Regions from separate parts of the Arthrobacter sp. NPDC058288 genome, predicted to be linked through region 2. Evidence: riboswitches for the same ligand, from Rfam matches in the RefSeq annotation. Region 2 holds a riboswitch; the other holds the start of a gene.
The links. Region 2 has a riboswitch for S-adenosylmethionine ahead of ACFVWT_RS12345 (DUF1737 domain-containing protein). Riboswitches for the same ligand answer to the same signal wherever they lie in the genome.
Positions count from the first base shown of each region.

Region 1: linked by a shared signal. The riboswitch ahead of ACFVWT_RS19570 (bifunctional o-acetylhomoserine/o-acetylserine sulfhydrylase) and the one ahead of ACFVWT_RS12345 (DUF1737 domain-containing protein) in region 2 are both predicted to bind S-adenosylmethionine.

Region 1 is NZ_JBHVYH010000009.1:9,952-17,476, reverse strand. Features, by position in the region: gene ACFVWT_RS19570 (bifunctional o-acetylhomoserine/o-acetylserine sulfhydrylase) at 1-1,244, opposite strand, end outside; SAM riboswitch class IV at 1,302-1,416, opposite strand; gene ACFVWT_RS19565 (VOC family protein) at 1,577-2,215, shown strand; gene ACFVWT_RS19560 (CPBP family intramembrane glutamic endopeptidase) at 2,344-3,111, opposite strand; gene ACFVWT_RS19555 (histidine phosphatase family protein) at 3,245-3,925, shown strand; gene hutI (imidazolonepropionase) at 3,936-5,147, opposite strand; gene ACFVWT_RS19545 (NAD(P)/FAD-dependent oxidoreductase) at 5,159-6,286, opposite strand; gene ACFVWT_RS19540 (glycine C-acetyltransferase) at 6,327-7,525, opposite strand, start outside.
Region 2 is NZ_JBHVYH010000003.1:288,508-296,032, reverse strand. Features, by position in the region: gene ACFVWT_RS12375 (energy-coupling factor transporter transmembrane component T family protein) at 1-11, shown strand, start outside; gene ACFVWT_RS12370 (UDP-N-acetylglucosamine 1-carboxyvinyltransferase) at 120-1,643, shown strand; gene ACFVWT_RS12365 (glutamate--cysteine ligase) at 1,717-2,943, shown strand; gene ACFVWT_RS12360 (hypothetical protein) at 2,972-3,295, shown strand; gene ACFVWT_RS12355 (O-succinylhomoserine sulfhydrylase) at 3,332-4,540, opposite strand; gene ACFVWT_RS12350 (rhodanese-like domain-containing protein) at 4,541-4,951, opposite strand; gene ACFVWT_RS12345 (DUF1737 domain-containing protein) at 4,948-5,259, opposite strand; SAM riboswitch class IV at 5,294-5,406, opposite strand; gene ACFVWT_RS12340 (NtaA/DmoA family FMN-dependent monooxygenase) at 5,639-6,934, shown strand; gene ACFVWT_RS12335 (aromatic amino acid ammonia-lyase) at 6,939-7,525, shown strand, end outside.

The sequences.
Region 1 (7,525 bases), on a different contig from region 2:
GAAAGACGGACCAGCCCCGGAGTGACCCCTGCCACCGCCTGTTGTTCCGCTGTCAGCTGGCTGTGCGTGGTGGACGCCGGGTGGATGACCAGCGAGCGCACGTCACCGATGTTTGCCACGTGCGAGTGCAGTTCCAGCGCATCCACGAAACGCTTGCCGGCCTCGGCCCCGCCGGCGATGTTGAAGGAAACGATCGCACCGGTGCCCTTGGGTCCGTACTTGCGGCCGCGCTCGTACCAGGGGCTGGACGGCAGGCCCGCGTAGGCAACGGATTCGACGTCGTCCCTGGCCTCCAGCCATTCGGCGACGCCCACGGCGTTGGCAACGTGGCGCTCGACGCGCAGGCTCAGGGTTTCCAGGCCCTGGGCGATAAGGAAGGCGTTGAACGGGGACACCGCGGAGCCGAGGTCACGCAGCAGCTGGACGCGGGCCTTGAGGATGTAGGAAAGATTCGCGCCCAGGGCGCCCCCGGCGCCGAGGTCCCTGGCGTAGACAAGCCCGTTGTAGGTGGGGTCAGGGGTGTTGAACCCCGGGAACTTCTCCGGGTCCTTGCCGAAATCAAAGTTGCCGGAGTCCACGATTACACCGGCGATCGCGCTGCCGTGGCCGCCAAGGTACTTCGTTGCCGAGTGGACCACAATGTCGGCGCCCCACTCCAGCGGCCGGATGAGGTACGGCGTCGACAGAGTGTTGTCCACGATCAGCGGGACGCCTGCCTCGTGGGCGGCGCCGGAAACGCCTTCAATATCCAGGACGTCCTGGCGCGGATTGGACACCACCTCGGCGAAGAAGAGCTTGGTGTTGGGCCGGACGGCGTCCTTCCACTGCTGGAGGTTGTCCGGGTCCTCCACAAACGTCACCGAGATGCCGAACTTCTTCAGGGTGTGGGCCAGCAGGTTGTACGTGCCCCCGTAGAGGCTGGGGCTGGCCACCACGTGGTCGCCGGCTTCGGCGACGTTGAGGATGGCGAATGTCTCGGCGGCCTGTCCCGAACTGAGCAGCAGCGCCGCCAGCCCGCCTTCAAGGCTGGCCACGCGCTGCTCCACCGCGTCCTGGGTTGGATTGCCGATGCGGGTATAGATGGGCGCCAGCTCGGCCAGCGCGAAACGGTTGGCGGCGCTTTCGGCACTGGGGAACACGAAGGACGTCGTCTGGTAAATGGGGAGGGCCCTGGCGCCGGTGGCGCTGTCCGGCTCCTGGCCGGCGTGGATCTGGCGTGTTTCGAAAGACCAGGCATTGGACATTGGAGGCTCCTTCTAGGGAAGGGCACCGGGGCCGGCGCACGTGCCGGGCCGGGTCTGGTGCCGCGCTTGCCGTCCGGCGGTTGCCGGAGGCCAGGTCCTCACCCGGGGCACCCCACCGCGGAACGAGGGTTGCCGGCCAGCAAGCCGGGGCTCAATGCTGGCGCTCATGACCTGGACCCAGTGTAGGAGCGGAGCAAACCGTCTGAATAGGTTTATGACGAAGGACGTCGGCTGCGGTATTTCGTGGGCTTTGGGGCCGTCCGCCATAACGTCCCATCTTGGTAAGGACACCCTTAGCTGAGAGCTCCATCACAAAGTGCCAAGATGAGGGCATGCGCATGGATCACGTCTCTTACGCCTGTGAACAAGATGGCTTGGCTGCCACCACCGAACGTATTGCAACCGCCCTCGGCGTCGAAGCCGTGAAGGGCGGGGTACACCCCCGTTTTGGCACCCGCAACATGATTATCCCGCTGGCCGGGCACAAATACCTGGAGGTCGTGGAGGTCCTGGACCACCCGGCATCCGACAAAGCTCCGTTCGGGCAGGCTGTCCGGGCACGCTCCGCAGCGGGCGGCGGCTGGATGGGCTGGTGCGTCGAAGTGGACGACCTGGCACCGTTCGAAGAACGCCTCGGCCGCTCGGCCGTTAACGGCAACCGCAAGTTCCCGGACGGCCGCGAACTTGTCTGGAAGCAGATCGGCATCCTGGGCCTTATCGCAGACCCGCAGGTGCCGTACATGCTCAAGTGGGAAGGCGACCCGGAGCTTCACCCGTCCAACGCCTACCCGAGCAACGTTAAGATGTCCAGCCTCACCATCGCCGGTTCGGCCGAGCGCGTCACGGAATGGCTCGGTCAACCGGTCGAGAAGCCCTTGGAGGATGTGGCTGTTGAATGGGTCGCCCCGAAGGGGACGCCGGGAATCCTCTCCGTCACGTTCGAAACCGCCTCCGGCGCGGTAACCATCTAACCCCTGTTCCACCGTGTGGCCCTCCGGGCCACGGGCAGCGCGCTGCCCTGACAAACTTCGGCCGCTATCAGCGGGTGCCAACGACGTCACCCACCGATAGCGGCCGAATCCTTTTAAGAGGTTGCCGGCTAGCCCAGCCCGATGGCCTTGCCGAACAGGCTGAAGCCGACGAACGCCACAACGTCCAGCAGCGCATGGGCGATCACCAGGGGCATCACGCGGCGGGTCTTCGTGTACACCCAGGCGAAAACAACACCCATCACGGCGTTGCCGATGAACGGGCCGAAGCCCTGGTAGAGGTGGTAGCTGCCGCGGAGCATGGAGCTGGCGAAGATGGCCAGCGGCATGCTCCAGCCGAACTTCCCGAGCCTGTCCAGCAGGTACCCCACCACGATGACTTCCTCCACGATCCCGTGCCGTACGGCGGAGAGAATCAGCACCGGGATGGTCCACCAATAGGCGTCCAGCGCGCTGGGGATGATGGCCGTGGTGATGCCCAGCGCCCGTCCGGCCGCATAGAGCCCCAGGGAAGGGATGCCGATCAGCGCTGCCAGGCCCAGCCCCTGCAGCAGGTCCTTCCCCGGGCGGGCGAAGGTGAAGCCGAGTTTGCGGAAGGCCGAAGCGCCGGACTCCCCCGACTTCCGGTGCTCGGTGAGGAAATAGATGACCAGCACCACCGGCACCAGGGCGAAAACAATATCCAGCAGCTGGTAGGTCAGGTCGAAATATTCGCGGCTGCTCTGGGAGCGGTTAAGGGTGGAGGTCCCCTCCGCAAGAGGTGCCCGCGTCAGCTTGTCCAGCAACTGCACCACCGAATACACGGCCGACTGCCCTAGCGACAGACCGAGGACAATCCAGACTTCTAACCGCAGACGACGGCGGGAGGGAACCAGCATGTTCCTATCTTGCCTTCCCTTTCTGGTTCTTTCCTGTCCGCCGCTTCCGGCTGGTCGGGGCCGCCGCTTCCGGCTGGTCGCGGGGGCAACACATCCACGTGGCCGCGCTGCCCGGGGCCTATGCTTGGAATTTATGAGTGCGCCCGGAAAAATCATCATGATCCGGCACGGCCAGTCAGCCGCCAATGCCGACACCTCCATTTATAACCGGGTGCCCGATTACCGGATACCACTGACCGAACTCGGCCTTGCACAGGCCCGGGCCGCAGGCGAGGAGATCCGCCGGGAACTGGACGGCCGGCAGGTGTGTGTCTACGTCTCGCCGTACCTCCGGGCCTACCAGACTCTCGAAGCGCTCAATCTGGGACCGCTTGTAGAGCGGATTATCGAGGAACCCAGGCTTCGTGAACAGGACTGGGCGAACTTCCAGATCGCCGGGGACATCGAGGACCAAAAAGAACTCCGGAACGCCTACGGCCACTTCTTCTACCGGTTCAGGGAGGGTGAATCCGGATCCGATGTCTACGACCGGATCTCCTCCTTCATGGAAACACTGCACCGGCACTGGTCCAAGCCCAGCTACGCCCCGAACGCCCTCTTCGTGACGCACGGGCTCACCATGAGGCTGTTCTGCATGCGCTGGTTCCACTGGTCCGTGGAGTATTTCGAATCCCTCAACAACCCGGACAACGCCGAAGTGCGGACCCTGGTGCGCACGGATGAAGGCAAGTACGAACTGGACAAGCCGTTCAGCCAGTGGGAGGACCGCCGCGTGGACGAGACAGTCCTGGACGCTCCGCCCATGATCTTCTAGCGGCCGCGTTTCAACGCGCCCGCACGCCGGCCCGCCAGACGGCGTGGGTCAGCGGGATGCCCGGCCGGTAGGCAAGGTGGGTGGCGGAGGGGGCGTTGAGCAGGTGGAGGTCCGCGCGGTGCCCGACGGCGATCGAACCGACCGCGCGTTCGCCGTCGGCGTCGTTCCCCTCGTCGCGGTGCAGCGCCAGCGCGCCCCCGTACGTGGCGGCCCGGACGGCCTCGTGGACGCTGAGCCGCATCTGGAGCACGGCCGTGGTGACGCAGAAGGCCATCGAGCTGGTGTAGGAGGTACCGGGGTTGCAGTTCGAGGCCAGGGCGAGCTGCACACCGGCGTCGAGCAGTTCCCGTCCCGGTGCCAGCGGCTGGCGGGTGGAGAGGTCGCAGGCCGGCAGGCACGTGGCGACAGTCCCCCGCGTTCCGGCGCCGGCCGCCGATTCCCAGCCGGACCAGCTGTCCGCGAGGTCGTGGACGTCGGCGCGGGACAGGTAGTTCACGTGGTCCACGCTGGCGGCCCCGAATTCAACCGCCAACCGCACCCCGGGCCCCTCTCCCAACTGGTTGCCGTGCACGCGCAGGCCAAGGCCCGCATCCTTGCAGGCCTGCAGCACTCGGCGCGACTGTTCCTCGGTGAACGCCCCCTGCTCGCAGAACACGTCCGCCCAGCCGACATAGGGCAGGACGGCCGCCAGCATGGGCCCGCACACCAGGTCGGTGTATTCGTCGGGGTCGTTCCCGGCGGGGACCAGATGGGCGCCCAGGTAGGTGACTTCGTCAGCCACAGTCGACGCGATGCGCGCGCTGCGCGTTTCGTTCTCCACGTCCAGGCCGTAGCCGGTCTTGGTTTCCAAGTACGTGGTGCCCTGCGAGACGGCTTCGGCCACGCGGCCCAGGGCCAGCCTGGTGAGGTCGAAGTCGCTTGTCCCGCGGGTGGCGCCAGTGGTCACGGCGATGCCGCCGGCGCTGTAACTCTCGCCGGCCATCCGGGCCTCGAACTCCGCAGTCCTGTCACCGGCAAAGATCAGGTGGGTGTGCGAGTCCACCCAGCCCGGCAGCAGCGCCCGGCCTCCCGCGTCTACGGCATCGTCAGCGGCCGGCGCGGCCGACGACGGCCCGATCCACGAAATCCGCTCCCCCTCGATCACCACGGCGGCGTCCTTGAGGACGCGGTGCTCCGCGTCCTGGGTCATCAGCTCGGCAATGTTGGTGATCAGGGTGCTCATGGGTCCATTCTTCAGTGCCGGATGGACCAGCGGGTTGCGGCCAGCGCAACCGCTGTCCGGGATGCCGGACTGAGCCCGGCGTCCTCGTCCCGGGCGCCCTGCCCCGCCGACGGCCCTGCCAGGATGAGGTCGGCTGCGAGCTCAGCAATGCCGGACGAGGTCTGGAAACCGTAACCGCCCTGTCCGGCGAGCCAGAAGAATCCGGTGGCTTCGGCGTCGAACCCCACCACCGGGACGCCGTCGGCAGCTTCGGTGCGCAGGCCGGTCCACGCGGACTTGACGTTCCTGATGCCCATGGTGGTCACCGCGTTGAGCCGCGCCACCAGCGCCTCGACATCGCCCGGGTAGGGCTTCGCGTCCTCAGGCCCGCTCGGCACGGATTCCGACGGCGAAATCAGCACGTCCCGTCCTTCCTTGCGGAAGTAGAACGATTCGTCCGCTGCCGCCACCATGGGGCAGGAATCCGGGAGGGGACGTTCGACGTCGACAATCGCCGCCGTGCGCCGGTACGGCTGGAGGCCGAGCTTCTCCACGCCGCTGATCACGGCCAGTTCATCGGCCCAGGCCCCGGCAGCATTGACCACGATCCCGGCCTGGAACGCTTCCTGGCCGGCCCCGAGCTCCCAGCCGGACCCCAGCCGCTGGGCGGAATGGACCTTGGCTCCGGTGATGATGTCCACCCCGCCCGCCTCGGCACGGCGCCGGTGGTCTTCCAGCAGCACGGGGGCGTTGCAGGCGAACGAACCGGTATCCAGTCCGGCCGCGGTGAAGAACCCTGGCTCCAGCACCGGGCACAGCTCCAGTGCTTCGGCATGGGAAATCCGGTGCATGTGCCCGCTGGCTTCTTCCCGGACGGTCTCTTCGTCGCCGATCAGCATGAAGCTGCGCGGCGAAAGGACAGGCTCCGGAAGCTCCGCGTCCCGGGCCGCAATCAGCCCGAGCGTGCGGAGCGTCAGCTCCTGCACCACCACGGGGCCGTAGCTGGGAATCAGTTGCCGGGCCGAGCGGGCCGAGGTGTGGTAGGCCAGGGACTGTTCGGCCTCGACGAGCGCAACGCTGCATTTAGCGGCAAGGGCAGAGGCGAGGGACAGCCCGGCAATGCCGCCGCCCACAATCACCACATCGTAATTTGCTGACATGACTCCATCCTTGCACCCGGCAGGACGTCACGTCAGTACCTTAGGCTCCTACCGCGTCGCGGCTGTCCACGAACGCCCGGACGCAGGCTTCGACGTCCTCGGCACTGTGCGCGGCTGAGAGCTGGACACGGATCCGGGCGGCCCCCTTGGGCACCACGGGGTAGCTGAAGGCAGTGACGAACACTCCGTGCCGGAGCATCCGGTCTGCCACCTTTGCCGCCATCACGGCGTCCCCGAACATCACCGGCACGATCGCGTGCTCGCCGTCCAGCAGGTCGAACCCTTCTTCCGCCATCCGGTTGCGGAACAATTCGGCGTTGGCAAAGAGCTTGGAGCGCAGTTCGGCGGAGCTCTCCACGAGATCCAGGGCCTTCAGCGTCGCTGCGACGATGGCCGGTGCCAGCGAGTTGGAGAACAGGTAAGGGCGGGCCTTCTGCCGGAGCATGGCGATGACCTCGCGCCGGCCGGAGACGTAGCCGCCGGAGGCGCCGCCCAGTGCCTTGCCGAACGTGCCGGTGTAGATGTCCACGCGGTGGCCCACCCCGGCGTGCTCGGGGGTTCCCGCGCCGGTGGCGCCCATGAAGCCCACGGCGTGTGAATCGTCCACCATCACCAGGGCATCGTACTTTTCGGCCAGGTTGCAGATGGCTTCGAGCGGCGCGAGGTAGCCGTCCATGGAGAAGACGCCGTCCGTCACGATGATCTTGCGGCGGGCCGGGTTCTCCTGCGTAGTGGCCTCGATCAGTTTCGCTTCGAGGTCCGCCATGTCGCGGTTGGCGTAGCGGAACCGCCGGGCCTTGCAGAGCCTGATGCCGTCAATGATGGACGCGTGGTTCAGGGCGTCGGAGATGACGGCGTCTTCGGGCCCGAAGAGGGACTCAAACACGCCGCCGTTGGCGTCGAAGCAGCTGGAGAACAGGATGGTGTCCTCGGTGCCCAGGAACTTGGAGACGCGCGCCTCCAGTGCCAGGTGCAGGTCCTGGGTTCCGCAGATGAAGCGCACGCTGGCCATGCCGAAGCCCCGCTCGTCCATGGCGGACTTCGCGGCGGCAATGATGTCCGGGTGGTCCGCCAGGCCCAGGTAGTTGTTGGCGCAGAAGTTCAGCACGTCGGCGCCTGCCTCGCCGATCCGGCCTGCCGTGATGTGGCTGGCCTGGGGTGAGTCGATGTGGCGTTCCGTTTTGAACAGGCCTGCCGTGCGGATCTCGTCCAGCTCGTTCTGCAGCTGGTCCTTGATGG
Region 2 (7,525 bases):
GGCAGCAATAGCGGCCGGCTATCACACCGCATATCGCATGAGGTGAATATTCTGTGAGCTAGGTAGCGCTTTGCGGCGTTTCGCGCCCCCGAATAGCTCATGCGTGATATTTTTCTTGTATGACTCAAGAGACTGCTGAACACGTTGGCCTGCTGCTCCGCGATGCCCGCGGCGAAAAGGGCTGGACCCAGGGGCAGCTGGCGGCCGAGCTGGGCACCAGCCAAAGCGCCATCGCCCGGATGGAACAGGGCAAGCAGAACCTCAGCCTCAAAATGATCCAGCGGCTCGAGGCCATTGTTGGCCGCAGCATCGTCAAAGTGGGCCGGCCGCAGATGACACACCTCCGGGTGGAGGGCGGCCGCACGCTGTCCGGTTCGGTGGACGTCAACAGCAGCAAGAACGCCGGAGTTGCCCTTCTCTGCGCCAGCCTCATCAACCGCGGCACCACCACGCTGCGCCGGCTGGCACGGATCGAGGAAGTGAACCGGATCGTGGAGGTCCTCACGAGCATCGGCGTCGAATGCACCTGGCTCAATGCCAACGACCTGCAGATCCGCCGCCCCGCCGTCCTGGACCTGGATTCCATGGACGTGGAGGCTGCCCGCCGCACCCGCAGCGTGATCATGCTGCTGGGACCGCTCCTGGACGAGTCCGCGGAGTACCGGCTCCCGTACGCGGGCGGCTGCGACCTGGGCACCCGCACCGTGGAGCCGCACATGCAGGCCCTGCGCCAGTTCGGCCTGTCCGTGGAAGCCACCTCGGGCTTCTATTCGGTGCAGGCTCCGCCGGCCGACGGCGACAACCGCACCTTTGTACTGAGCGAACGCGGCGACACGGTCACCGAAAACGCCATTATGGCCGCCGCCCACCGCCGCGGCACCACGGTGATCCGCAACGCAAGCCCCAACTACATGGTCCAGGATCTCTGCTTCTACCTGCAGGGCCTGGGCGTGGAGATCGACGGCGTGGGGACCACCACGCTGAAAATCACCGGGGTGCCCTCCATCGACGTCGACATCGAATACTTCCCGTCGGAGGACCCCATCGAAGCGATGAGCCTCATCACCGCCGGCATCGTGACCAATTCCGAGGTCACCATCCGCCGGGTTCCCATCGAGTTCATGGAGATCGAACTCGCCACCCTGGAGCAGATGGGCCAGGAGCTCGAGATTTCCGGGGAGTATTTCGCCCGTAACGGCCGCACCCGGCTGGTGGACGTCACCACCAAACCCTCCGCATTGCATGCCCCCACGGACAAGATCCACCCGATGCCGTTCCCGGGCCTGAATATCGACAACCTGCCCTTCTTCGCCGTCATTGCCGCCAATGCCGAAGGCCAGACCATGATCCACGACTGGGTCTATGAGAACCGCGCCATCTACCTGACCGAGCTCAACAAGCTGGGCGCCCGGGTCCAGCTGCTGGATCCGCACCGGATCTATGTCAATGGACCCACGCGGTGGCGTGCCGCCGAGGTGGGCTGCCCGCCGGCGCTGCGCCCCGCTGCATGCATCCTGCTGGCCATGCTGGCCGCCCGCGGGGTGTCCGAGCTGCGCAACATCTACGTGATCGAGCGCGGGTACGAGGACCTGGCCGAGCGGCTCAACACCATCGGCGCCAAAATCGAGTACTTCCAGGACTGACCCGTCCTGCCCTGTACGACAGGCGCCGTTGCGGCGCCTGTCGTACAGGGCCGTACAGGAGCACAATGTATGCATGCGAACTTTCGGGGTTGAGGAAGAGCTGCTGATTGTGGACCCCGTGACCGGGGAGCCGCTGGCGCTGGCGGACGCCCTGCTGGCAGGGCGGAAGCTTGCTGCGGACGATGCCCCGGACAAACCCCGGATCCCGGACCCCCACGATCCAACCCGTGACGACAACGACACCGGACTGACTGCCGAACTGAAACTCGAGCAGATCGAAACGCAAACCCGCCCGTGCCTGAACTATGAGGAGCTGCTCCTCCAGATCCTCCAGGGCCGGGCCCTGGCGGACACCGCCGCGAAGAAGCACAATGCGCGGGTGGCCGCGCTGGCGACTTCGCCGATTGCCTCCACGACGCACACCACGCCGAATCCCCGCTATGCCACCATGCAGGAGCGCTTTGGCCTCACCGTCCACGAGCAGCTGACCTGCGGGTTCCACGTCCACACTTTCGTCGAATCCCCGGAAGAAGGCGTGGCCGTCATCGACCGGATCAGGGACAAGCTGGCGGTGCTCACCGCGCTCAGCGCGAACTCGCCGTACTGGAACGGCGTGGAAACCGGCTTCGAGAGTTACCGCACGCAGGCCTGGAACCGCTGGCCGACGTCGGGTCCCTCGCAGATCTTCGGGACGCACTCCATGTACCGCCGCGTGGTCACCCGGCTGCTGGACAGCGGCGTGCTGCTTGACGAAGGCATGATCTATTTTGACGCGAGGCTTTCCCGCAACCATCCCACCGTGGAAGTCCGGGTTGCGGACGTCTGCCTGCAGGCCGAGGACGCCGCCCTGATCGCCGTCCTGGTGCGCGGCCTGGTGGAATCGGCCAGCAGGGAATGGCGGGCCGGTGTGGACCCCTCGCCCGTGCCGACGGTGCTGCTGCGGATGGCCGCGTGGCAGGCGAGCAACTGCGGGCTCCGGGGAGACCTTCTGGATTTCGGCACGTTCCGTCCCGCTCCCGCAGAGGAAGTGGTGGACGCGCTGGTGGACTATGTGGCGCCAGTCCTGGCGGAACAGGACGAGTTGGAACTTGCCCGGGAAGGCGTGCGGAGAATCCTGGGCCGGGGGACCGGTTCGGAACAACAGCGTGTTGCCATGCAGGAAGGCCTTGCCAGGACCTCGGACGCCGCTGCCGGGCTGGCCGCAGTGGTCGCCCACGCTGTGGACGTGAGCATGCGCCGGACCGAGGCCATCACCGCGCGCGAGAAGGCGCCCGTGCTGTTGCGCGTCCGCCAGTCGTGAACAGGTTCCTACTACCCCGGAGCGCGCCATGGAAACCGAATACGCAACAGTCACGGGACACGATGTCACCACCATCACCTGCGTCTGCGGAAACACCGTCAGCGACGAGGGGCTGATCCAGGCCAACTCCGAAGGCATGCCCGTGCACCTTGGCGAGGGAACTCCCGTCCCGCCCGGGCTGGCCGAGTGGCCGGGGGACGAGGACCTCTACACGCTGTGCCCGGCATGCGGGCGCGTCTACCATGACACCGTCATCGAAGAGACCGGAACCGCGCCCGTGGCTTTCACCGTGGACGTTGCGGCCGGCCCGATAGCCGAAGCGATCCGCCTGCACTGGGAACTGGACACCTGACGTTCGGCGGGGCAGGAAGAAACAGGTAGCCGTCCCTCAGATCTGCTTGAGCGCCTGCTCCAGGTCGCGCATGAGGTCGTCAACATCCTCGAGTCCCACGGACAGCCGGACCACGCCGTCGCTCAACCCGATCGCCGCGCGGCCCTCCGGCCCCATGGCGCGGTGCGTCGTGGTGGCCGGGTGGGTGATGAGCGTCTTGGCATCGCCAAGGTTGTTGGAAATGTCGATGATCCGCAGCGCGTCCAGCAGCGCAAAGGCTGCTTCCTTCGCGCTCCGGCCCCCTGAGGGCGAAAGCTCCAGCGTCAGCACGGTGCCGCCGGCCTTCATCTGCTTGGCCGCCAGCTCATACTGCGGGTGGGACTTCAGCAGCGGGTACTTGACCCAGCTGACCGCCGGCTGGTTCTCCAGCCATTCGGCCAGGCGGAGCGCGGAGGCCGAGGAATGGTTGACGCGCAGCGCCATGGTTTCCAAGCCCTTCGTCAGCACCCAGGCGTTGAAGGCGGAAAGCGCAGGCCCGGTGTGGCGCATCAGCTGCTTGACCGGGCCTTCGATGAACTCCTTGGTGCCGAGGATGGCGCCGCCCAGGACGCGGCCCTGGCCGTCGATGTGCTTGGTGCCGGAGTACACAATCACATCCGCGCCGAGCTCGCCGCAGCGCTGCAGCAGCGGAGTGGCAAAGACGTTGTCGACGACGACGGTCGCCCCTGCCGCGTGCGCCAGTTCGCTGACCGCGGCGATGTCCACGATTTCCTGCATCGGGTTGGACGGCGACTCGAAGAAGACCGCCGTCGTCGGCTCCGAAAGGGCGGCGCGCCACTGTTCCAGGTCCGGGCCGTCCACAAACACCGTTTCGACGCCCCACCGGGGCAGGATCTCGTTCAGGATCACAAAGCAGGAGCCGAACAGTGAGCGGGCAGCAACCACCCGGTCGCCGGCAGCCAGCAGGGCACCCAGCGCCGTGAAGACGGCGGACATGCCGGACGCCGTCGCAAAGCACGCTTCCGTGCCTTCAAGCAGCCGGAGGCGTTCCTGGAAGGTGGCGACGGACGGGTTGCCGTAGCGGGAGTAGACAAACCGTTCGTCCTCGCCGGTGAATGCCCGCTCGGCAGCTGCCGCGGATTCGTAGACGAACCCCGAGTTGAGGAAGATCGGCTCGGCGGTTTCCTGGAAATTGGTGCGGTCAAGTCCGCCGCGGACAGCCTGGGTGTCGGGGCTCCAGCCGGCGGCGTCGGGATTGAAGGTCACTTAGTTCTTTCCGAGGTTGGTGGGCAGGCCGCGGTTCTTCCAGCCGTTGACGGTGCGTTCGCCGAAACGGTCCGGTTCCCCTTCAAAGCCTTCGAGGACGTTGTATGCGGTGAACCCGGCCCGCGTGGCGGCGATTGCCGCGGCGACGGACCGTACGCCGGAACGGCAGAGGAACACCAGTTCGACGCCGGAGTCCTCGGGGGCCTGCTGCTTCAGCTGGTCGACAAAATCCGGGTTGGGGATGCCGCCGGGGAAGGTCCACTGGATGAAGAGGGGATCGTTGTCCGTGGCCTTGGTGTCCGGGATGCCAATGTGCGCCCACTCGCCCTCGGTGCGGACATCCACCAGGACGGCGCCCTGCTCCAGTTTGGCCCAGGCGTCCTGCGGGCTCAGGTCTCCGGCGTAGCTCATGCGTGGCCCTCGAAGCCTTCGCCCGGGAAATCGGCGTCGAACTCAAGTTCGTCCACTGCGGTTGCCACTGCAGCGTCCGAACTGGCGACGGCCGCTGGCAGGATCACGGCCTGGGCCACGATCACGCTGGTGCCGTTGAAGGTTGCCGCCGGGCCTCCGTGCAGGACATAGCCATCGGCAAGGGCCGCGGAGATGCGCTCGCAGAAGGAGCGGTCGTCGGGGCCGGTGATGAGCCGGTAGGCCAGCTTTTCCTGCGGCAGGGCCGGTTGTTCCTGGTCAGCGGCGGCCGGGTTGGCGGCCGGGGCCAGCGGTGCGGGTGCGTCGGACACGACGGATCTCCTTCTCTCACGCTTGCAGCTCGAATATCGATATGCCGAGTATTCACCTGAGGCACCCCGCCGCGGAAGGAGGGTTGCCGACCGGCCAGTCAGGGCTTGGCGCCGGTTCTCATTACTCCCCAAAAACGTAACACTTACGACGGCGGCCCGCACCGCCGTCGTCGTCATCTTCCGTAACGGGACACAGCCGAAAGCGGCGCCGCCTCCGCGTTTCCGGTGCCCCGTGAGTGACCCCATATTGCGGTTACAAAAGTCCATGCCGGGAGGATAATGACGGGAGATGAACCGCCGTAACGCCGGATGAAATCAGGCAGCTATGAACGAATCGAACCGGAATACAGTCAGTCCCATGCTGCACTTCGGTTGGTTCGTGGGTCACGGTTTCGGCGTTCAGGGCTGGGGCACGCCGGGGTACGGCATCGGGTACGACTGGAAGAAACCCGCCGTTTACCAGCACGCCGTGCGGGAATTCGAACGTGCGGGGCTGGACCTGTTCATCATCGAGGATTCCCTCACGGTGCCGGACACCTACGGCGGGACCGCTGAAGTGTCGCTGGCGCAGGCGTCCTTCGCGCCCAAACACGATCCGCTGGCCCTGGTGCCCTACCTGCTCTCCGCCACGGAACACCTGGGCATTGTTCCCACGGTGAGCGCGTCCTTCTACCCGCCGTTCACCGCGGCCCGCCTGCTGGCCACCCTGCAGCACTTCTCCAACGGCCAGCTGGGCTGGAACGTGGTGACCTCCGGCAGCGACCTGGCCGCGCAGAACTACGGGCTGGACCAGCAGATCGAGCATGACCTCCGCTACGAAAAAGCGGAGGAATTCGTGGAGGTGGTGCGCAAGCTCTGGCACAGCTGGGATCCGGACGCCATCGTCGAGGATGCGGACGCCGGGATCTTCGCGGACCATACGAAGGTTCACCCGATCAACCACAACGGCCGCTTCTTCAAGGTCCGGGGCCCGCTCAACACCGCGCCGCTGCCTGAGGAACCCGTCCTGGTTCAGGCCGGGGCGTCCCCGCGGGGCAAGGCATTCGCGGGCGGCAACGCCGACGTCGCGATCGGCCTGGCCAGGGGAGCGGACGGCATGAAGGCCTACCGCGATTCGATCCGGGCCGAGGCGGCGGCGGCAGGGCGGAACCCCGACGACGTCAAGGTGCTGTATGTCCTCAAGCCCGCCGTGGTGGGCTCCCGCGCCGAAGCCGACGAGCTCCGGGAGCAGCGCCGGGAACTGACGCAGCGCGACATCGACAGCCAGCTGAACTCCATCTCCTACCTTTCCGTGATCGACTTCAAACAGTTCGACCTCGACGCCACCCTCCCTGAGCTCACCACGAACAGCAACCAGGGCACCCTGGACCATTTCGCCAAGGCGGGCCCTCCCGGGTCCACGCTGCGCCAGCTCCTGCAGGCCCGCAGCGGCGGCGCGGGGGACAGCATCATCGGCACGGTCGAGGAGATCGCCGACTACCTTGAGGAAACCGGCGTCCGGGTGGGCGGGGACGGCTTCCTGTTCTCCGGCTTCGTTGATCCGGCCACGGTTCACGGCGTGCTGGACCGGCTGGCCCCGGTGCTGCGGCGCCGCGGGCTGCTCCGGACAAGCTATGGCGACGGCGGCTTCCGCCGGAACCTGCTGGACTTCTAGTGCCATGGGCGACGGCAGCGGCACCTTCCTGATCGGCACGGCGCACCTGCGCGCCAGGGACATCGCTGAAGCCGCGGCCGATCCGGCCGTGAAGTTCGTCCTGAGCGTGGACGCCCAGGAGCTGATCGGGCTCTCGCGTGAGGTGGTGCAGCAGGCCATCGATTCCGGCCACCGCGTCTACGGACTCAACACTTTGCTCGGCTCCGGGCGCGACACCGCTGTGGAGGAGACGTCGATCCTCGCCTACCAGGTGCAGGTGGTGCGGTACCACAACAGCGGCGTGGGGGACCTGCTGGGCGCTGATGAGGTCCGGGCAGTGATTCTGGCACGGCTGGTGGGCTTCAGCCGCGGCGGCTCCGGAGTCCGGCCGGAAACAGCCCGCTTCTATGCCGACATGCTCAACCGGGGCGTGGTCCCCGCCATCCCGCGCGAAGGATCCGTAGGGTCCGCCGACCTCACCCAGCTGGCCGCGGTGGCCGCCGTCGCCATCGGGGAGGGCCAGGCCGTGGGGTCGGACGGGCAGCTGGTGCCCGGCGGCCAGGCGCTGGCCGACGCCGGGCTGGCTCCGCTGGAACTGGCGCCCGGCGAAGC